Linked DNA regions of Hydrogenovibrio crunogenus. The protein of the gene in region 1 interacts with the protein of each later gene in a pairwise test. Links are inferred from orthologs where the notes say so. Each region holds a gene or a part of one and is shown on either strand. Other genes may lie near its edges.

Region 1 (6,105 bases):
GAGGGTTCAGTTTTATGCGTTCAGGGCCTTTGGATATGCGCATGAATCCTCAAACAGGTCTTAGTGCAAAAGAGTGGTTGGCGCAAGTCGATGAAAAAACTCTGGCGCAAGTGCTTAAACAATATGGAGAAGAACGGTTTTCAGGGCGAATTGCTCGACATATAAAAGAAGCAGTACAAGAACAAAAATTGCAAACGACGTTAGATTTAGCGCAGGTCGTTACGAAAGCTTCGCCGAAAACTGAAAAACATAAACATCCAGCGACACGCACTTTTCAGGCAATTCGAATTGCAGTAAATCGTGAGTTGGATGTGTTGAAGACCGTTTTGGAAGCATCGGTTGCGGTACTGAAAACCGGGGGGCGACTCTCGGTGATTAGTTTTCACTCTTTAGAAGACCGTATTGTGAAGCAATTTATTCGCGATCAATCGCGTATCAAAGACTTGTTTCCAGACTCACCGATTCAGTTAGAAGTTATTGAACCGGTGATTAAAAAGGTTGGCAAACCCGTTTTTCCTTCGAAAGAAGAGTGCCAAGAAAATCCGCGATCGCGAAGTGCTGTACTGAGAATCGCGGAAAGAATTTAAACAAGCGCTGCATAAAGCAGCTCTGATAAACAGAATTTGTTTGTTCGAATATTGAGCAAATAAATGTAGGTAACATTGTGTTGATTAAGGGGAGTATCACATGAAGTTTAATTTACAGGAAACCATTTCTGCAGACGCGGGCATGCCAAAGATCAAGGTTGTTGGTCTCGGTGGCGGCGGCGGAAATGCTGTTGATTACATGGTGCGTTCAGAAGTTGAAGGCGTTGATTTTATTTGTGCAAATACCGATGTACAAGCACTGAAGAATTCTACGGTTGAAACATGTATTCAGCTGGGTGCTAACGGTTTGGGCGCAGGCGCGGATCCTGAAAAAGGGATGGAAGCGGCTAAAGAAAATATTGAACAGGTTAAAGAGGCGCTTAAAGGCGCGGACATGGTTTTTATCACGGCTGGAATGGGCGGTGGAACAGGAACCGGTTCTGCCCCCGTTGTTGCACAGGCAGCACGTGAAATGGGCATCCTGACGGTAGGGGTTGTCAGTCGTCCATTTGGTTTTGAGCGTCGAGCTAAAATTGCTGAAGCAGGTATTCAGCAACTAGCTGAGAATGTTGACTCATTGATTACGGTTCCGAATGATAAACTGTTAAAAGTATTGGGGCGTGATTTTGTTTTAGCCAAAGCATTCGACTATGCAAATGAAGTTCTTCACGGAGCCGTTCAGGGTATTTCTGAGCTGGTCACTCGACCAGGGATGATTAACGTTGACTTTGAGGATTTACGTACAGTCATGTCTGAACGTGGCGTTGCCATGATGGGTGTGGGGCACTCTTCTGGTGAAGATCGCGCAATTAAAGCGGCTGAGAAGGCCATTGCAAACCCTTTGTTGGAAGATATTTCTGTGTCGGGTGCAAAAGGTCTATTGGTTAACATTACATCGGGACTTGATTTCACGTTGGGTGAATTTAACGAAGTTGGTGATGTGATTGATCAAGTCGCTTCAGAAGATGCCAAAGTCATTATTGGAACATCTATCGATGAATCTATGACGGATGAAATTCGTGTCACAGTGGTGGCAACGGGTTTGTCGGAAGTCGGTGGTGCAAAACGTCCTGAGGTAGTTAAGCCTAATCTGCAAGCTGTTGAAGCCAGTAAGGCAGAAGAGAAAGTGGAAGCTGAGAAGGTGGCTTCAAGCTCAAATACTTCAGCGGAAAAGTCTTCACCAGAAGTTGTTCGTCCAAAAATGGTCGTAAACGGTGGTGTGACAGGTAGTGTCGACTCAAGTTCTAACTATCTCGATATTCCTGCTTTTTTACGTCGACAAGTCGATTAATTACTTGTCAGTACGGTGATGACTGAATGTTTTATTTAGTCATTCTGGACTAGCATATGGCAGTGCAAAAACTCCCTAAACTCGGTCAGTTTAAACAATTTAACTGGCAAGGTTTCTTTGCACTCCTTTTGCTGGCTCTTGTCTTTATTTCTCTGATATCCATCATCCAAGTTCAACACCAAGTTCGTCATTTAGAAACGCAATATGCCAATGCATTGAAGCAGGAAGTGATTTTAAATGAAGAGCACGGCAAGCTAACATTAGAAAAACATCATTTAACCGCTTTAGCACGGGTAGAGCATATTGCTAGAACACAGTTAAATATGACGCTAGACAAGACACCAGAAAATTTGAATTCTCAAACCATTATTTTGGAAAAACTTGATGCAGCCTCAGCAGAATCCGAAGACTAATAGAGATTCGTTGATCTTCGCGTTGATCGTGATGTTGTTCATTGCCATTTTTGCCAAAGCATTTCACGTCCAAATTATAGAGTCTGACTTTCTTCAAGATGAAGGCAATAAACGTCAAATAAGAAGTTTAGAAATTCCTGCTCCTCGAGGAGAAATTCTTGATCGAAATGGAAATGTCCTGGCGTTAAGCACTCCAATAGACTCTATTTGGGTGGATCCTAAAATTCTATCTTTCTATTTAGATTCTCAGCAACAAAAGCAGAAAACCAATCTGGATAAACTGAGTGTCAGCGACTATAGCAAACGGCAAGCATTAATTGAAGAGAAAAAACAAGCCTATCAAACAATGTTGTCATTGCTTGGTGTTTCGGCCAGAAGTTTTACTCCCCAGGTTTTGGCGAAAAAAAATCGTCGCTTTTTGTATGTGAAACGCGGTGTTTTGCCTGAGTTGACTGCCAAGATTGAAGCACTGGATGTACCTGGGCTTTACGTCCAAAACCAATATAAACGATATTATCCTGCAGGCGAAGTGGTCGGACATTTAATTGGTTACACCAATATTGATGACGTTGGGATTGCGGGGATAGAAAAGACATATGAAGACTGGTTGTCTGGGGTTGCAGGGAAAAAACAAGTCATCAAAGACCGTGCAGGAAGGGTGGTGGAGTTTGTAAAAGATATTCACCCTGCTGAACCGGGTAAGCCTATTACTTTGAGTATTGATAAAGATATACAGTTTTTTCTTTACCATGCCTTAAAAAAAAGCTTTATTAAGCATCAAGCCAGCTCGATTATGTCGGTTATTTTAAATGCTAAAACTGGGGAAGTTTTAGCGATGGTGTCCTTGCCTGCGTTTAACCCGAATGATCGTAGTCAATTGAAAGGCGCGCGTTTAAGAAATCGTGTTATTTCAGATCGTATTGAGCCAGGGTCAACAGTCAAGCCTTTTATTATGGCAAAGGCATTGGATTTGAACCTGATTCATTTGACTGACAAGATTCACACCTCACCCGGATCGATTCATATTCAAGGGCAACGTATCACGGATACTCGAAATCATGGTACATTGACGCCGGCGGAAGTGATCAAGTTTTCCAGTAATGTGGGCGCTACCAAAATTGCTTTGAAAATGACGCCAAATGATGAATGGCAAATGTATCATGATGTGGGGTTTGGACAAGACTTGGGCCTGTTCTTGCCAGGAGAGACTTTGGGGTTTTTACGTCCTGCGAACGAATGGCAGACCATTGACCAGGCTTCAGCTTCGTTTGGTTATGGCTTTAATATTAATTTGATGCAGTTGGCACATGCCTATATGATTTTTGCCAACCAAGGTCGTATCAAACCTTTAAGTTTGTTAAAACTGAATGATGTACCTGAAGGTCATCAAGTGGTTTCGAAGGAAGCGGCAGAAGCTGTGCTTGAGATGATGGAAAAAGTAGTTGGGCGTAATGGAACCGCACCTCAAGCTAAAATTGAAGGGTACCGCATTGCCGGCAAGACCGGTACGGTTCATCGAACCAAAATAGGGGGGTATGAGCAGAATAAATACATTGCCCTGTTTGCGGGCATGGTGCCTGTTTCAAATCCAAAATATATTATGGTAACCGCCGTCAACGAGCCAAGCCGAGGAATCTATTATGGTGGTAAAGTCGCGGCGCCAATTTTTAAAGAAGTCATGGAAGAAGTCTTGCGTTTAAAAAATGTTGCGCCTGATGAGAGGATAGAGGATGACCGTAAATGAAACAGTTGACTGATATCCTGACTTTTTTTCAAGTACCTGAATCGGTAGTGGCAAGCGGTATGACTGATGTAGGTGTTTCGGCATTAACGATCGATTCTCGCCAAGTTGAGAGAGGCACTGCCTTTATTGCATTGCAAGGTGGCCAATCTCATGGAATGGCTTATGCTGGACAGGCAATTAAACAAGGTGCGAGTTGTATTCTGACGGATCGGGCAGGCCTGGTAGAATTTAATCACTCTCACCAACAAGCCCTGAATAAGATGTGCCCTGTTATTGAGATAGAGTCACTGGCTCAACAATTGGCGACCTTTGCTAAATGGTTCTACGACGCTCCAAGTGAGCGCGTTAAAGTGATTGGCGTAACGGGCACCAATGGCAAAACATCAAGCAGTCACTACATTGCCCAGATGTTGACCGCGTTAAATCAAAAAGTTGCGTTGCTGGGAACGTTGGGTAATGGCTGGTTCGGAAATTTGCACCCCAGCATAAACACCACCGTTGATGTGGTGATGCTGAATCATTTGCTGAATGGCTTTGCTGAAGAGCAAGCGGACTATGTGGTAATGGAAGTCTCCTCTCACGCCATTGAGCTAGGGCGAATTAAAGGAATTGATTTTGATGTGCTTGCGATGACCCAAGTGACACGAGACCATCTAGATTTTCATAAAACGGAAGAAGCTTATCAGGCGGCAAAGAAAAAACTATTTTTAAATTACTCTGGTCGGTCTCATGTCATTAATGTCGATGATAAGGTGGGGCAAGCATTATTGCGAGAGTTGCCGTCTAAAGATACGATCGTAACGTATTCTCAAAAAACGGTACAGGCCGATATCGCCTGCTTAGATAGTCATCTGGACACTTGCGGAATACAAGGGACTTTCAGAGTGAAAGGTACTTCTATTCCTTTTGAGGTACCTTTAATGGGGCAGTTTAATCTAGAGAATGTGTTATGTGCCGTTTCTGTGATGGTAGCCTGTGGTTTAACGGAGCACCAGATAGAAAAGTCATTACTGTCTGTTAAAGCGGTGATAGGTCGAATGGAGCTGTTAACTCAGTCAGGGACACCTTCGGTACTGGTTGATTATGCACATACGCCAGATGCGTTGGAAGTGGTTTTAAATGCAGTGCGACATCATGTTTCAGATAAAAAAACAACTTTATGGCTGGTGTTTGGTTGTGGAGGCGATCGCGATACGGGGAAACGCCCTTTAATGGGTAAAGTCGCAGAAACTTACGCAGATAAAGTGGTGCTGACTGATGATAACCCTCGAACAGAATTGCCGGAAGCGATTATGGCGGATATTAAAAAGGGAATGCAGCGCCCTGCACAAGTCATTCATAGTCGTCCAGAAGCGATTGCCTATGCAATTAAACAGGCATCAGAGCAAGATGTGGTGGTTATCGCCGGTAAGGGGCATGAAGAGTATCAGGAAATCCAAGGGAAGCGCTGGCCAATGAGTGACCAGAAGATCGTTAAAGATCTTTTGTCTGTAAAGATAAGCAAGGGTTGATAAGGATAATACGATGACATGGAATTTAGCCGATCTTGTTGAGGCCGTAAACGGCGTGTTGGCGGGTGAGTTATTGGGGGATGAGCCGGTTGTTTTTACATCGGTGAGTACGGATACGCGCACGCTAAAATCAGGCGCATTGTATATCGCAATTAAAGGCGAGCACTTTGATGGGCATGCTTTTATCGGAGAAGCGGTTCGCCAAGGTGCGGTTGCGGTTTTAATCTCTGAGCCGATGGAAACCGTTGTGCCTGCGGTTTTAGTGGATGATACGCGCATTGCCTTTGGTCAGTTTGCCGCCTGGCATCGCCAACAAATGCCGTTAAAAGGATTGGTTGGGGTCACCGGGTCAAACGGTAAAACGACTACAAAAGCACTGCTTGCACATATATTATCCAAGCAGACTCAGGTTCTCTCAACGCAAGGGAATTTCAATAATGATTATGGTTTGCCTCGTACCTTATTAGAATTATCAACATCGGATGATTATGCTGTAATCGAAATGGGGGCTAACCATGTCCGAGAGATTGCCTACCTCACGCAGCTTGCTAAGCCGGAT
Region 2 (17,339 bases), 1.2 Mb from region 1 along the record:
AAAACAGAGTTTTCAATTTAGTTCTATGCAAGCTTTTAAAATCCTCTTTGCGTTCCTTTACGATCTATTATTACTATGCGCTGTCTGGTTCATTGCAACCCTGCCGTTCGTCCTATGGCAAGGCCCAGGTTTCCAAGAAAGACCGACTGCGTTATTGGCATTCCAAGTGTATTTATTGGCCATCACTTATGTTTACCTCACCTATTTCTGGGTTTTAAATGGACAAACACCAGGCTTAAGAGTGTGGCATTTAAGATTGATTCGTCAAGACAATTACATCATGACACGACATAATGCCAACCTGAGATTTATTACAGGAATCTTACTTTTCCCTATTGGCTGGATTGGACTTTTTCTCTCCCCACAAAAGCAAACTTTGCAGGATTTGATTTCAAAGACTAAAATAGTGCCCTCTCAAAAAATGGAATCCGCTCAATGACGACAATTATTATTCATGAAAACGCTTTAACCTTCGAACAAAGCAATCAAATCAAGCGTGCCCTAGCGGTTCCCGAAAAAGTAGACAACCATTTTCGCGTGACCGTAGACGAATGTTCTGCCGAAAAAATTGCTGAGTTGTCGGAAAAGTTGTCCATCGACATGAATATCCTACCTGAGCATTTTAATGCTGGCGACATTAAGCTCCTCATCAGCGATATGGATTCAACCCTTATCGGCATTGAGTGTGTTGACGAAATCGCCGACATGATGGATTTAAAACCTCAGGTATCGGAAATTACCGAAGCAGCGATGCGGGGAGAGCTTAATTTTGAATCTTCTTTGACTAAACGCGTTGCCTTACTCAAAGGCTTGAATACCTCAGCATTGCAAAAAGTGTTTGATGAACGGCTATTTCTAAACCCAGGGGCCGAAACTTGGATTGCAGGGTTGAAAGAAAAAAATATTGCCTTTGCTTTGGTTTCTGGAGGGTTCACTTTTTTCACCGATCGTTTGAAAAAACAACTGGAACTCGACTATGCAAGAGCCAACATTCTTGATGAAGCAGAAGGATGTTTAACAGGAAAAATCCAAGGTGACATTGTTGGTGCTGAAGCCAAGGCGGCTTTTTTACAAGAAATTTGCAACGAACTAGGCATCAGCTTGAATCAAACCATCGCCATTGGAGATGGTGCCAATGACTTGCTGATGATGAATGAGGCGGGCTTAAGCATCGCTTACCATGCCAAACCGAAAGTACAGACGCAATCAGATGTCGCCATCAATCGTGGCGGACTAGATAAAGTATTGGATTTTTTAGCGTAAAAATCAAACTCAAGACATAAAAAAACCGACTGAATAAAGTCGGTTTTTTAATATTCAAGCCAATTTACTCAAGTTTTAAAATAAATTCTTTTCATATTCTTGAATAGCGACCACCACAAACTTACCAATTGTGGATTCATAGCCTGGCCATTGACTCGCAACTTCTTTCATAAATGGTTCTGCCATAATCTTAGGTTTCATTTCAAAATCAGACAGCCCTTCTTCATAATATTCACCGGCTTTTGTATAAATGATATCCATAAAGTCTTTACCATCTTTAATCAGCTGAACATCTTCATGCTTACCATGCATCGGAATAAAGTTGTCAATTGGCATTTTTTCAACGGCACTTAACGCTTTAATCGACCCAACAAAAGAGCCATCGGCCATATTAGCAACACGGCGCATTACCATGTCCCCCATATACATCGTCTTGTCGTCAACAACTTCAATCGCAATATCCGACTCGGTATGCACTTTACCAAAGTGGTGAATCTTTAACGTCGTATCCCCCACTTTAATGGTTTCCCCTCCGCTTAATGATTTAGTTGGTAGGGTAATAACCGTTCCGGTAATTTTATTATCGGTATTGGTCTGCATAAAGTTAAACCAAAACTTATCCTGACCTGATTTCAGCACTTTCTGACAAGCCGGATGCGAGTAAATATCAACATCAGGATTGGCCGCAACAAACGCATGGTTTCCTAACCAGTGATCCCCATGATAATGCGTGTTAATTACTTTAATAACCGGTTTATCTGTTACTTTTTTGATTTGGCGCAAAACCATTTCACCGATTTGAACAGAACTACCCGTATCAATGACAACCACACCTTCAGATGTCACAACAAACCCAGGGTTACTAAACATACCGAAATTATCCGGTGTCGGCTCGGATCCCATTGCTGGAATATAATAACAGCGGTCACTGACCTTTACTGCATCTACATCCGGTACTGCAGGGCCTTTAAACTCAGCCAGTCCATTAGCATATAAAGGATTTAAAGCCGACATTCCGACCATCCCGACCGACACCCCAAACATCCCTTTTAACAAGTCACGACGTCCCATTGCACTCATAATATTTTCCTTTTATCCTTCGTACTGCTCGATACGCTGTTTTCAATCACACACAAAAACAAGCCAAAATCTGCACCCATCATTTTAAATAATCTAGTGGGGCACTATTATAGTCAAAGCCCCTTTACACTGCCATTAGTGTTTTTCATTAAAATAACAGTGTTTGTAAACTTCAAGTTTTCTCAAAAATATGCCCAGTAATTTACTTTATAATGATGGGCTTAATTCACGTACCTTACATGGCAAATTGGCAAACATTATGGAATTTTTAAAACTGTACTTAGACATCACCGTTTTCAGCCTATTAGGCTTGATGAGCTTTATTATGGTTTGGCTAGCCATTGAGCGTAAGCTGTTTTTCTCACGCATAGAACTCAATCAATATGACAGTTTGGAAGCGCTGAAAGTGGCCAGCACAAACAACTTAACAACCATAGCCAGCATTGGCTCCAATGCTCCTTATGTGGGCTTATTAGGAACCGTACTTGGTATTTTGGTAACCTTTTATGAATTAGGGCTTAACAACCAGATTGAGACTGGACAAATCATGATGGGATTAGCACTCGCCCTAAAAGCAACCGCAGGAGGCATTGCACTGGCAATTCCAAGCATTATTATCTACAACGGCTTGTTACGAAAAGTCGATGTGATTGAACTTGAATATCAAGCACATCAAAAAAAATCGGCCTCTTCGCACTCTTAAAATGCTTTTTCCTGGAACCACAGTCTTATGAAACGATTTGATCAAATCAATGTTATTCCGATGATTGATGTCATGCTGGTTTTATTAGCCATCGTGTTGACCTCTGCTAGCTTCATCGTTCAAGACAAACTGAATATAGAATTACCTGAAACCAAACAAACCAGCACCTATAAGCCAGACAATGACGTCTCGCTTCGCATTGCTATCAATGCAGACAACCAACTGTTTCTGAACGATCAAACAACAACACTTGAAGCACTCAATCTTGAACTTCGACACCTAAACCCAGATGACGCCATCGAAATACGTGTGGATCAAAAAGCCGAATTTGGACACTTCACCAATCTCATAGACCTAATGAAAAAACACCATTTAAGCAACTTAAACATTCTGACAAGGAAGCAGAATGGATAAACCAGGCGTGCTGGCTTTCGGCATTACGGCAAGTATTTACAGTATCATCGGTTTTTTTCTTTGGCATACGTTTCAGTCACAACAACAAAGCAGCCAATTGATGCCCGTTGCTGTAACCACGGCCATGTTCGTTGCACAACCTGAACCTAAGCCTGAACCTAAGCCTGAACCTAAGCCTGAACCTAAGCCTGAACCTAAGCCTGAACCTAAGCCTGAACCCAAGCCTGAACCCAAGCCTGAACCCAAGCCTGAACCCAAGCCTGAACCCAAGCCTGAACCCAAGCCTGAACCCAAGCCTGAACCCAAGCCTGAACCCAAGCCTGAACCCAAGCCTGAACCCAAGCCTGAACCCAAGCCTGAACCCAAGCCTGAACCCAAGCCTGAACCCAAGCCTGAACCCAAGCCTGAACCCAAGCCTGAACCCAAGCCTGAACCCAAGCCTGAACCCAAGCCTGAACCCAAGCCTGAACCCAAGCCTGAACCCAAGCCTGAACCCAAGCCTGAACCCAAGCCTGAACCCAAGCCTGAACCCAAGCCTGAACCCAAACTGGAATCGCAACCGGTTGACACAACTGTTACCAAACAACCGGCCATTAAAAAAGAGCGACGTCGACCGAACCCTTATTCCATGGCTGAGCAAATCAACGCTGAAGCGTTATACATCAACAAACTGGCACGCTATTTAGCTACACTGGCTCAAAACCATTATCCGAAAAGAGCCAAACGTCGTCACCAACAAGGCGAAGTAACATTACAGTTTACACTTCACCCGGATGGGCACATCTCAAATCTGTCGATTGTTAAACCAGCTCATTTCGAAAGTTTAAATGAAGCGACTTTAAACATCATACGTCACACCATGGCGTATCAATACACGCCATTTCCAAAAGAGATGCGTCAAAAGCCGAAAACTATTCAAGTGCCAATTGAATACATTTTGCGCTAGAAACCCTCTTATCAAACAATTCCTTTGCCTAGATAGGCTTCTCACTCCGAAAATAATTTTTTTTTGTTAAAATAAAGCATTGAATCGAATTGATGTGGAGCACTATGAATTACGCACCGGCTGAAAAAACCTTATCTGAAGTACAGGCAGATTTGGTGAAACGCTTTACCCATTTTGATAACTGGAAAGACCGCTATAAATATTTAATCGATATGGGCAAGCAACTTCAGAACATGCCTGAAGAATATAAAACGGAAGACAACCGTATTCATGGCTGCCAATCTCAGGTTTGGATTCATATCGAAGAACAAGATGGCATTCTTTATATGGAAGCTATGTCCGATGCAGCCATTGTCTCGGGGTTAATTGCCTTATTGCTTAAAATATACAATGGTCGAACCCCTCAAGAAATTGCAACAGCTCCGTTGGATTTCTTAGGTGAGATTGGGTTATTACAACACCTTTCCGCCAATCGCTCCACAGGGCTTTATCATATGATCAAACGCATCCAAGCAGAAGCGAATGCCCACTTAAATCCTCCTTCTTAAATATTAAAAATGGCCAGGCCTGGTCGTTTTTACATTTCTCCAGGCATAAAAAAAGCCCCGATAATGGGGCTTTTATTTTCTTAATCAGATAAAAACGCTAATTAAGCAACTTTAAGCTGGTCTTGCGTTGTCGCACGTAATGCTTCAATACGCTTTTCCAAAGGTGGATGGGAACGGAATAGGTCGCCAATGTTAGACGGTCTTGCCGAAATCCCAAATGCCGCCATTTGATCAGGCAATTCACCTGGCTGCATCGTTTGTAAACGTTGTAATGCAGCAATCATATTTTCTTTACCTGCAAGGTACGCACCGCCATTATCGGCATGGAATTCACGCTTACGTGAGAACCACATCGTAATCATACTCGCTAAAATGCCAAATAAGATCTGCGCCACGATATCAACAACAATAAAAGCAATACTGTGCCCTTCGCTTTCGTTTTTCAACACAACACGATCCACGACATAAGCGACAATCTTTGCGAAGAAAATAACGAAAGTGTTCACAACCCCTTGCAATAAAGCCATCGTCACCATATCACCATTTGCAATATGAGCAACCTCATGACCTAGAACCGCTTCAACTTCGTTTTGACGCATATGACGTAGCAACCCCGTAGACACGGCAACCAAGGCAGAGTTCTTCGTCATCCCGGTTGCAAACGCGTTGGGTTCAGCCCCTTCATAAATTGCAACTTCCGGCATACCAATACCGGCTTTTTCAGCCTGACGACGCACAGTTTCTACCAACCATTGCTCATCCGCATTACGTGGCTGTTTAATCACTTGAGCGCCCACGGACATTTTTGCCAGCCATTTAGACATGGCAAGAGAAACAAAAGAGCCCGCAAACCCAATGATTGCGGCAAAGGCAAACAAATTCCCTAAATCAAGGCTAGTCCCTTGCATGTAGCTGCCCACACCCAAAAGATTCATCGTAATCATGGCCACAGCCAAAACCGCGATGTTTGTTAATAAAAATAAACCAATTCGTTTCATTTAATTTAAACCTCCAATGGTTCGTCAAAACGACTTTAATTAGGTAATGCAGTAAGACGCTAGTCTCATCAACTATTGCTAATGATTAATATAAGGTTTTTTTATAGACTTTCAAGTAAATTTTTCGACAAGTCACAATTGCTTCACAATCTAAAAAACGACCAGACCTGCTGACCGCTTTTCAAACAAGCTCATTATTTCAACTTATCTTTCAGAACCTGATTAACTTGTGCCGGATTCGCTTGACCCTGTGAAGCTTTCATCACTTGACCGACAAAGAAGCCGAACATTTTTTCTTGTCCGCCTTTATAGGCTTCCACTTGTGCGGCATTATTAGCCAAAACCTCATCCACTAAGGCTTCAATGGCTGATGAATCTGTAATCTGCTTCAAGCCTTTTTGCTCAATGACCTCATCTGCAGTCCCTTCTCCAGACCACATAGCATCAAATACCTGCTTGGCAATTTTACCTGAAATCGTATTGTCTTGAATGCGCTCAATCAACCCGGCCAACATTTGTGCTGAAACAGGAGAATCCGAAATATCGACGCCTTTTTGATTCAAAGATTTAGACAATTCTCCCATGACCCAGTTAGCAGACAGCTTGGCTTCTTTCGTTTCCGCAACAACGGCTTCAAAATACTCAGCCATCGCACGAGATCCCGTCAAGAAAGCGGCATCATAGTCCGACAAGCCAAAATCGGCGACATAACGGTTTCTTTTCGCGTCGGGCATTTCCGGCATTTCCGCACGTATCGCTTCAATGTCTTCCTCTGTAATAACCACCGGCAATAAATCTGGACAAGGAAAGTAACGATAATCGTTGGCTTCTTCTTTTTCTCGCATGGAACGGGTTTCATTTTTTTCTGCATCATATAAACGGGTTTCTTGAACTACTTGACCACCCGACTCCAACACCTCTATCTGACGCTCAATTTCAAGCTCAATAGCTTGCTCAATAAACTTAAAAGAGTTGATGTTTTTCAATTCAGCACGCGTTCCAAAAGGCGTACCAGGCTTGTGAATCGATACATTCGAATCCACACGGAAAGAGCCTTCTTGCATATTGCCGTCACAGATACCTAAATACTGTACCAGTTCATGCATTTTTTTCGCATACGCCACAGCTTCTTTTGCAGAACGCATATCCGGTTCCGAAACGATTTCCAATAAGGGAGTTCCGGCACGATTCAAATCAATCCCGGTTTGCCCAGGAAAAGCATCGTGAATGGACTTCCCGGCATCTTCTTCCAAATGCGCACGAGTAACGCCAATCTTTTTGATTTCACCATCCACTTCAATCTCGACCACACCGCCTTTATCGACAATCGGAAACGAAAATTGTGACGTCTGATACCCTTTCGGTAAATCTGGATAGAAATAATTTTTTCGGTCAAATACTGAACGACGCCCAATCTCTGCACCCAAAGCCAAGCCCAGTTTGATTGCCTTCGGAATGACGGCCTTGTTTAACACAGGTAACTGCCCTGGCATTCCAAGATCCAGCAGGTTTGCCTGTGTATTCGGCGCCGCTCCATAATCAATGGAGGAGCCTGAAAAAATCTTTGTTTTGGTGGTTAACTGAGCATGAATCTCTAAACCAATTACAACTTCCCAAGTCATCTTATCTCTCTCCACTTATTGATAGCTTTCTGGCATTTTCTGATGCCAATTTGTCACTTGCTGATATTGATGTGCGACATTCAGCAACTTCGCCTCACTGTGATAAGGCCCGACTAAGTGAAGACCGACAGGTCGACCATTTGAGAAACCGGCTGGAACAGACATAGCAGGCATCCCTGCCAAATTAACAGGAATCGTATAAAGATCCGCTAAATACATACTGACCGGATCATCAGATTTTTCTCCGATATTGAAAGCCGGTGTAGGTGCAACCGGTCCAACAATCACATCACATTGTTCGAATGCGTTAACAAAATCGTCCCGAACCATTCGGCGTAACTTTTGCGCTTTCAAATAATAGGCATCGTAATAACCGGCAGACAAAGCATAAGCCCCCACCATAATTCGGCGTTTCACTTCGGCGCCAAATCCTTCTGAACGAGAGCGTGTGTATAAATCATTCAAATCTGTTGGATTCTCGCACCGATAACCATAACGCACACCGTCAAAACGCGACAAGTTAGATGAGGCTTCTGCTGGTGCTAGGACATAATACGCGGGCACAGCCAAATCTTTATTCGGCAAACTGACCTCGACAATTTCAGCGCCCAGTTTCTCAAGCTCAGCAATGGCAGCACGAACAGTGGTTGCAACCCCGTCATCCAATCCTTCTTCAAAGTACTCTGCTGGCACGCCTACTTTTAAGCCTTTAATGTCATTACTTAAAGCGGATACATAGTCTTGCTTAGGTTGCTCAAGACTGGTTGAATCTCGCTCATCAAATCCGGCCATAACATCCAACAACCAAGCGGACTCTTCTGCAGAGCGCGTCATTGGTCCCCCTTGGTCAAAACTAGAGGCATAAGCAATCATACCGTAACGGGATACCGCACCATAAGTCGGCTTAATTCCAGTTATGCCACAGAAAGAAGCCGGTTGACGAATAGAGCCTCCCGTATCGGAGCCAGTTGCCAAAGGAGCCAAGCCAGCCGCAATCACCGCAGCCGACCCACCAGAAGAACCGCCAGGGACCGCTTTCAAATCCCAAGGATTTTTGGTCGCCCCATAATAACTGCTTTCTGAAGACGACCCCATGGCAAACTCATCCATATTGGTCTTCCCTAAAATAGGCATTCCCAATGCTCGAGAAGCTTCAACCACTTTGGCATCGTAAGGCGCAATAAAATTGTCCAACATTTTCGAACCACACGTGGTTTTCACATCCAACGTACAAAAGATATCCTTGTGCGCCACCGGTATTCCAGTTAACAAGCCGCCCTTGCCTTCAGCAATCATCTGATCGGCCTGTCTGGCCATTTCCATTGCCAATTCCGGTGTGACCGTAACGTAGGCATTCAACTCTCCGTCATATTGATCAATACGGTCTAAATAATGTTGCGTCAACGCAACACTGGTAATTTCTTTATTTCGGAGCTTTTCGCTCATTTCCTTAACAGATAAAGTATGCATCTATGTTCGTCTCTGTCTCTTAATCAATTACTTGCGGCACCAAATACATGCCATTTTCGGCTGCGGGTGCTAATTTTTGATACTCTTCGTGATGATCGGTTTCAGTCACAACATCCTCTCTTAATCTCTGAACCTGATCCAAGGGATGAGACATCGGCTCTACATTTGTTGTATCCACCGCTTCCATTCGTTGAAAAAGATCAAGAACATTAGAAATTTTAGCCGTCAATTGATCGACTTCTGAGGCATCAACCGAAATAGCAGCAAGACGTGAAATCGTATCGACTTCAGTTTTTTCTAAAGACACGGGAACTCTCCAGTTAAAAAATTTAAAACCTTATTAAGTTACCACATTTCGCTATTTTCAAAAAGAGACAATGATTAAAAAAACCTCTGCATTTACCTTTAACAACAAAAACCCGCATCAATTTTAAGATAAAGATTCAGCCATAAGGAGACGTCATCTGTTTATATGAAATTTCTGGGTGCAAATAGATGACTTTTCACCCCCAGTTTGATATAAAATGTTTTAGTTATTTTTCTGGGTATTTTTCCCGATTTGAATAACCAAGAATTTAATAAAGCGTATTAAATTCATTTGAAGTTTGGATTAAGTAAAAAGGCAATTGCGTTATCTCAATTTCAGATTACGGCTTGAACTTTGTTCGAAACCACTAAAATCAGCTATTTTTAAGGACTAACCTCAATGTTTCGTAAAATCATCGGACTCTTTTCTAACGACCTTTCTATTGACCTAGGAACAGCGAACACTCTTATTTACGTTCGCGGCAAAGGCATGGTTCTAAATGAGCCGTCTGTTGTTGCGATTATGAATAACCGCCAGGGGTCAAACTCTCGCTCTATTGTTGCGGTTGGGGAAGGCGCCAAAAGAATGTTGGGGAAAGAAAACCAAAAAATTCAAACCATTCGCCCGATGAAAGATGGCGTGATCGCTGATTTTGAAGTGACTGAAAAAATGCTTCAGTCCTTTATCCGCAAAGTGCATGAAGCACGTTTTTTCCAACCAAGTCCTCGCGTGCTTGTCTGTGTTCCTTGCGGTTCAACGCAAGTAGAACGTCGTGCAATTCGTGAATCAGCTGCCGGCGCAGGTGCCCGAGAAGTTTACCTTATTGAAGAACCGATGGCGGCGGCCATCGGTGCAGGGATGCCAGTAAGTGAAGCAACAGGGTCTATGGTTGTTGATATCGGGGGTGGTACCACAGAGGTTGCGACACTGTCACTAAACGGTATTGTTTGGTCAGATTCTGTTAAAGTCGGAGGCGATCGCTTTGATGATGCCATTATCAAATATGTTCGTCGCAATTACGGCATGGTGATTGGGGAAGCAACGGCTGAAAAAATTAAAAAAGAGATCGGAACGGCTTACCATGAAATTGAACCAGACACACTTGAAGTTCACGGTGCAAACATTGCTGAATCTGTTCCTCGTCGCTTCACACTTAACAGCAACGAGATTTTAGAAGCCTTACAAGAGCCACTTTCTGCAATCGTCAGTGCGGTTAGAACGGCCTTAGAGCACACGCCACCGGAATTGGGAGCTGATATTGCTGAACATGGTATCGTTTTAACAGGTGGGGGCGCTCTATTACGCAACATCAATATTATGCTTTCTGAAGAAACTGGTGTTCCGGTTATCATTGCTGATGACCCTCTAACCTGTGTTGCTCGCGGAGGTGGTCGTGCATTAGAGCTTATGGATGAAAAAGGAATTGATGTCTTTTCTTTTGACTAAAATGAATGGTTCTACCTTTTTCAAAAGAATAACAAGCCTTCCTACCACAGGAGGGCTTAGCTATTAACCTCAGCACGACCTCACCCCAAAAAGAAGGAACACAATTCCTTTTATTTTTTATCCTGAGTATCGCATTAATGGTAATGGATCATTACAGCCATTTACTTTCCAATTTTCGTAACGTGTTACTCACGACAATCGATCCGATTGAACGAACGGCTACTCTGCCTCTAGACATCTATAATTGGATGCAACAGGACTACACCACCATCAACCAGTTACAAATGCGCAACCAGCAACTGGAAACGGAAAACTTACTTCTCAAGGCACAACAGCAGCAAATGGGCAAGCTCAAACTTGAGATTAACCGCTTAAACCGTTTATTGGGAACAGCCAGTCAAATGAGTTCTTCCAGCGTTCAAATTGCCAACGTAAGCTCCTATAGCGAAACACCTCTAGCGCAATTCTACACGTTAAACAAGGGTTCTCTAGATGGGGTCAAAATCAATCAAACTGTGATTGATGCTAAAGGATTAATAGGACAAATCACCTCCTTGACGCCGTCATCTTCACGCGTTCAATTAATTACAGACCCTGACATCCAAGTGCCTGTAAGAATTCAACGAACGGGTCAACGCGGTATTCTTAACGGTTTAGGCCACAATCAACTTTCATTGATGTTCATTCCAAACTCTAGCTCCATCAAAGAAGGCGACTTACTTGAAACATCTGGGTTGGGAGATGTTTTTCCGGAAGGACACCCTGTTGCCACGGTGAGGCAAGTAAACCTTCTAAAAGGTGAACCTTATTATGAAATTTTTGCTCGGCCTGTCGCAGATCTAAATCTGTCTCAAAAGGTACTTATCTTGTCTAAAAAAACGGAGCGTGATAACCATGTCCGATAAGGTTTTCTCTCTGCGGTTTTCGGACATTAAATGGCTGTTTATATTCAGTTACTTTGTTTCCGTTGTGATTGATAGCATGATGATTTTAAGCTTTAACATCAATTTCGTGCCTTATCTTACCCTGTTAATTTTATTGTTCTGGTCGACCCAAATCCTCAATCAGACTCACTTGTTTTCAGCTTTTGCGCTAGGTCTGCTATTTGATGCGTCAATGAATACCCCATTAGGCTCCCATAGTTTAATTTTTGTGACCATCACTTTCTTAATGCTACGCTCACGATTAAGGTTTAAAGGCTACCCTCTCTGGCAGCAATCCATCATTGTCGGCAGTTACTTCATCTTATTCCAAATTATGAGCTGGTTTATATTCCACCCCGTCTTAGTCGGAAATGCCGTGCTGTATTACTGGGTTGAACCATTACTAGCCATTCTTATCTGGCCCGTACTAACTCAAATCATGCATCAATTGACTCACCGCTCCGTCTTTAGTTAATGAGTATGAGAAATAAACACCGCTATCAAACTGAAAGCGAAATCTTTTTTCAAAAAAGGCTTTTTCGCAATCGAATTTACTTTGCGTTAGCACTCGCACTTATTTTCTTCTCTCTTCTTTGGGTTCGGATGAGTTATCTTCAGTGGGTTGGATATAAGCATTATCATTCCATGTCTGAGGGAAACCGAATTTCAGTGGAAGCCATTCCACCGGTCCGAGGCCGAATTTTTGACCGAAACCATGTTTTATTGGCTGACAATCAACCTGTATTCGTTTTAAAGTTTTCCAAAGATAAAATAGAAAATATTCAAGACAGCTTCTCAACTCTTCAAGACTTACTCCCCAACCTTTCTGAAGAACGCCTTACCCGCTTCTTTGATCGACTCAAAGTGACTAGTAAGTACCGTCCTTTGTATTTACCTTACACACTTTCAGAAGCAGAAGCGGCACGCTTTGCTGGTCATAGCTACCAGCTCCCTGGCATTACACTGGTGGCCAAGCTTAAACGGATGTATCCTTTCAATAAATCAGCGGTGCATGCCATTGGCTATGTAGGAAAAATCAACCAAAAAGAGTTTAGTAAATTAAGTGAATCCAAATATGCTGGAACCGATGTCATAGGGAAACTCGGTGTCGAAAAATACTATGAATCTCTATTACACGGTTCACCAGGGTTACAACAGATTGAAACCAATGCTCGCGGTCGCGTCATTCAAAAACTGGAAAGTGTTCCCGCAAAGCCAGGCAAAAACATTCAGCTTACAATCGACATTCGATTGCAACAATATATCGAAAACTATTTGGATGGAAAAAAAGCCGCCGTTGTTGTCACCGACCCTAAAACCGGTGAAATACTCGCCTATGTCAGTACGCCCGGATACGATCCAAACTTATTTGTCGATGGTATTAGTCAAGTGAAATACCAAGAGCTTTTAAAAGACCACAACCGTCCTCTTATTAATCGCGTGATCAATGGTCAATATCCACCTGGCTCTACCATCAAACCTTTTGTCGCCTTAGCCGCCATTGAGAACAACATTATTTCTCCCTATAAAAAAATATTCGACCCTGGCTTTCTTGAGTTTAAAGACCATCGTTATCGGGATTGGAAAAGGCAGGGACACGGCCTAGTTGACATGAATGATGCTGTCGCACAATCCTGCGACACTTATTTTTACGAGCTTAGTTTAAATATGGGAATCGACCTGATTCATGATTCACTTTACCCTTTCGGGTTCGGTCACCATACAAAGATTGATTTATACAATGAGTCCGTCGGCATCTTACCATCTAAAGCCTGGAAGAGCCGCGTGAAAGGCCAAACGTGGTATAAAGGGGAAACCATCATTGCCGCCATTGGCCAAGGTTATTTTTTAAGCACGCCTTTACAATTGGCAAAAGCGATCTCTATTATGGCTAACCGAGGAGAGATCGTTGAGCCACACTTGCTCAAAGACAATGAGCAGACCAAAAAAGAACAAATCCCCATTCAGAATATCGAAAACTGGGAAAAAGTGATTAAAGCCATGATGGATGTTTTACACAGCCCAAGAGGAACCGCACGAAAATACGGCAGAGACCTTCCTTTCAAAATGGCGGGCAAAACAGGAACGGCTCAAGTTTTCAGCTTAAACGAAGGCGAATATGACGAAGAGAACATTAAAAAAAGCTTACGCGACCACTCTTTGTTCATTGGATTTGCTCCTGTCAAGAAGCCAAAGATTGCCATCAGTGTCATTGTTGAAAACTCGACTTTAAAAGCAGCCCCGGTGGCGGTGGACATTACTAAATACTATCTTTCTGAGTTACAAGATGAAAATTGACTTACCTGCTAGAGAAAAAGTTTACCGAAAGAATCGAGGCATTCTTGTCTCGCTTCACTTGGATGGTTGGTTATTGCTAGGAATTGCGCTATTGATCGTCACTGGCAGCTTAATCGTTTTCAGCGCGTCCGGTGCAGACCAAGAAGTGTTATCTCGTCACCTTGTTCGCGTTGGCTTTGCATTCTTTCTAATGCTTGTTTTTGCTCAAATCCCACCGAATATTTTAAAAATTTACACGCCTTGGGTTTTTGGCGTGGGAACCCTAATGCTCATCAGTGTTCTGCTGTTTGGTGATATCGGCAAAGGGGCTAAACGTTGGCTAGATTTTGGCTTCTTCCGTTTTCAACCGTCCGAAGTTATGAAACTGGCACTCCCTATGATGATTGCTTGGTTGTTTGCCCATGATTCACTCCCCCCTCCTAATAAAAAAATGCTTATTGGGTTAGGCCTTGTTGGCCTCATTGCCGGTTTAATTATTGTTCAACCAGACTTGGGAACCTCTATTCTCATAGCGATGAGCGGGTTGTTTGTCCTGTTTTTTGCCGGTCTGTCCTGGCGATGGATATTATCTGCAACAGGACTAGTCGCGGCAAGCTTACCTATCGTTTGGAACTTTTACATGTATGATTATCAAAAACAGCGAGTTTTAACCTTCTTAGATCCTGAATCGGATCCTCTTGGCACAGGTTATCATATCATTCAATCCAAAATAGCGATTGGATCAGGCGGTATCGAAGGTAAAGGGTTTATGGGAAGCACTCAGGCACATTTGGAGTTCTTACCAGAAAGCACGACAGATTTTATTTTTTCCGTCCTAGCCGAAGAATTCGGATTAATAGGCGTCACAGGCTTACTACTGTTATATCTTTTTGTGATTGGCCGTGGTCTTTACATTGCATCGCAAGCACAGGAAAACTTTGCACGACTGACGGCAGCCAGTCTTGTTATGACATTATTCGTCTATGTTTTTGTCAACATCGGCATGGTCAGTGGGTTATTACCTGTTGTAGGCCTCCCTCTTCCGCTTTTAAGTTATGGAGGAAGCTCTCTAGTCACTTTAATGGTCAGCTTTGGCATCTTAATGTCTATCCACACCCATAAAAAACTTTTAACATCTTAGAAGACTGGAATATCGCTTATTCATATTCCTCCATTATTTATCCATCCTTAAGCCCTGTTTAATGCCGCTTCCTCTCTTTTGATTTAAAGAGAAGTGTGTTAAATTATTAACATTATTAATAGTATTTAAAGACGCATCTCAATGATTAAAATTTTAGGTTTATTTTTCACTCTTTTCGCAATCGCGTTACCTTCTGCGGCAAAAACAGTTCAATCGCAACCCGTTGCCCCTATTCCGCATGTCGTGCCTTCTGCACCGAAAACAGCGGCGGAAGCTTACATTCTGATTGACTTCAATAGTGGCAAAATCATTGCCAGCAGCCACCCTGAAATGCGCGTGGAACCTGCCAGCTTAACTAAAATCATGACAGGATACGTAGTCATTAACGAATTGGCCAATGGAAACATTCATCTGGATGACATGGTGACTATTTCTCCTAAGGCTTGGAAAATGCCCGGCTCTAAAATGTTTATCGAGGTTGGTAAAAAGGTTTCCGTTAAAAACCTAATCAAGGGAATGGTTATCCAGTCTGGTAATGATGCCAGTGTTGCGCTTGCAGAACATATTGCAGGAAGTGAAGAAGTTTTTGCCGAACTTATGAATAAGTATGCCGCTTCTTTAGGCATGACCGGCACTCACTATATGAACGCAACAGGTCTACCAAATCCTGATCACTATACAACGGCTCATGATTTATCGATTTTAGCCAGAGCATTAATCACTAAGTTTCCAGAAGAATACAAATGGTATGCGCAAAAGAAATTTACCTTTAACGGCATTACCCAATACAACCGCAATAAATTACTCTGGCAAGACCCTTCCGTTGATGGGTTAAAAACGGGTCATACCGAGTCAGCGGGTTACTGCTTGGTCGCTTCAGCAAAACGTGATGATATGCGTTTAATTTCCGTTGTTTTAGGAACTGACGGTGCCAAAACACGTATTCAGGAAAGCCAAAAACTATTGAACTACGGGTTCCGTTTTTTCGAGACGCATAAACTGTATGACAATGGACAACGTTTAAATGATGCACGTATTTGGGAAGGTCAAAAAGATTCTGTTGGACTAGGCTTAACGGATGATCTTTATGTCACCATTCCTCGTGGTCAATACAAAAATTTAAAAATTGAGTCATCCATTCAGCCTGAAATCATCGCCCCTGTTGCTGAAGAAAAACCACTCGGTAAGTTGTTTATCACTTTAAACGGCGACACCATTGAAGAAAGACCATTGGTTGCTTTATCGGAAATTGAAGAAGGTTCATTCTTCAAAAAAATCATTGACCAGATAAAGCTCCTTTTTAAAAGCCTCTTTGATCTTATTGGGCTTTAATTAAGGAATTTTTCATGCAAAAAACAGGGCAAATAGCCTATTTAAATGGCGAATTCATTCCCATAGAGAAAGCACAAATTTCTCCTCAAGATCGGGGGTTTCTATTTGGGGATGGCGTGTATGAAGTGATCCCTGTTTATGGCAAAAAGCTCTTTACGTTTCAAGACCACTTGGAGCGACTCAAAAACAGCTTAAAGGCCACTTCTATTCTAAATCCTTTAGAGGACGATGCTTGGGAGCGCTTGTTACAAAAATTGGTCGATATGCATCCTTGGAAAAACCAGTATATTTATTTACAGGTCACACGAGGTGTGCAAATGCAAAGAGACCACTTGCCCGCCGACTGCTTATCGCCAACACTTTATGCTTACACGAATGAGCTCAAACCGGTTTCAGAAGCCATTATCAATCAAGGCATAAAGGCAGTTACCCTGGACGATATTCGCTGGCTTCGTTGTGACATTAAAGCCATCACCTTATTGCCAAACATCATGATGAAGATGGCAGCTAAAAACCAAGGGGCAGACGATGCCATTCTTATCGACCGGGATGGATTGGTCGCAGAAGGCACTTCCAACAATGTTTTTATTGTGAAAAACGATGCTTTATTCACCCCTAAAAACGGATCACGTATTCTTCCAGGCATCACGCGCTCTGTCATTCAATCCTTAGCGGAGCAACATAGTCTTCCCCTTTCGGAAACGGATATAACTTTAAGCGACTTAGAAAATGCAGATGAAATCTGGCTGACCAGCTCAACCAAAGATGCTCTTCCGGTGACGGAACTGAATGGTCATCTCATCGGTCAGGGTAAACCCGGACCTGTCTGGCAAAAAATTCAGCAGTATTTCGAAGAAACCAAACAACAG

What was found.
Region 2: the proteins of ftsZ (region 1) and GHNINEIG_RS08570 interact in binary tests that used the Escherichia coli proteins (3 or more experiments, as listed by UniProt). The link is inferred for Hydrogenovibrio crunogenus from one-to-one orthologs.

The regions. Positions count from the first base shown.
Region 1 is NZ_CP032096.1:634,845-640,949, forward strand. What follows is about bases 1-2,782. They hold ftsZ (cell division protein FtsZ), read left to right. Parts: upstream 1-687; coding sequence 688-1,878; downstream 1,879-2,782. Other genes in these bases: rsmH (16S rRNA (cytosine(1402)-N(4))-methyltransferase RsmH), read left to right, coding at 1-587; ftsL (cell division protein FtsL), read left to right, coding at 1,935-2,291; GHNINEIG_RS02965 (peptidoglycan D,D-transpeptidase FtsI family protein), read left to right, coding at 2,263-2,782. In the rest of the region: more of GHNINEIG_RS02965, read left to right, coding at 2,783-4,035; GHNINEIG_RS02970 (UDP-N-acetylmuramoyl-L-alanyl-D-glutamate--2,6-diaminopimelate ligase), read left to right, coding at 4,032-5,546; GHNINEIG_RS02975 (UDP-N-acetylmuramoyl-tripeptide--D-alanyl-D-alanine ligase), read left to right, coding at 5,560-6,105. UniProt on the Escherichia coli protein: Essential cell division protein that forms a contractile ring structure (Z ring) at the future cell division site. The regulation of the ring assembly controls the timing and the location of cell division.
Region 2 is NZ_CP032096.1:1,782,356-1,799,694, forward strand. The notes cover bases 8,864-11,773. They hold GHNINEIG_RS08570 (rod shape-determining protein), read left to right. Parts: upstream 8,864-9,750; coding sequence 9,751-10,797; downstream 10,798-11,773. Other genes in these bases: gatA (Asp-tRNA(Asn)/Glu-tRNA(Gln) amidotransferase subunit GatA), read right to left, coding at 8,864-9,044; gatC (Asp-tRNA(Asn)/Glu-tRNA(Gln) amidotransferase subunit GatC), read right to left, coding at 9,064-9,351; mreC (rod shape-determining protein MreC), read left to right, coding at 10,860-11,702; mreD (rod shape-determining protein MreD), read left to right, coding at 11,692-11,773. Outside these bases: GHNINEIG_RS08515 (RDD family protein), read left to right, coding at 26-439; phosphoserine phosphatase SerB, read left to right, coding at 436-1,263; GHNINEIG_RS08525 (MBL fold metallo-hydrolase), read right to left, coding at 1,339-2,343; TonB-system energizer ExbB, read left to right, coding at 2,603-3,046; GHNINEIG_RS08535 (biopolymer transporter ExbD), read left to right, coding at 3,074-3,460; GHNINEIG_RS08540 (energy transducer TonB), read left to right, coding at 3,453-4,406; GHNINEIG_RS08545 (SufE family protein), read left to right, coding at 4,511-4,954; protease HtpX, read right to left, coding at 5,056-5,952; Asp-tRNA(Asn)/Glu-tRNA(Gln) amidotransferase subunit GatB, read right to left, coding at 6,147-7,574; more of gatA, read right to left, coding at 7,590-8,863; more of mreD, read left to right, coding at 11,774-12,195; mrdA (penicillin-binding protein 2), read left to right, coding at 12,201-14,018; rod shape-determining protein RodA, read left to right, coding at 14,008-15,138; GHNINEIG_RS08595 (D-alanyl-D-alanine carboxypeptidase family protein), read left to right, coding at 15,280-16,470; GHNINEIG_RS08600 (D-amino acid aminotransferase), read left to right, coding at 16,485-17,339. UniProt on the Escherichia coli protein: Forms membrane-associated dynamic filaments that are essential for cell shape determination. Acts by regulating cell wall synthesis and cell elongation, and thus cell shape.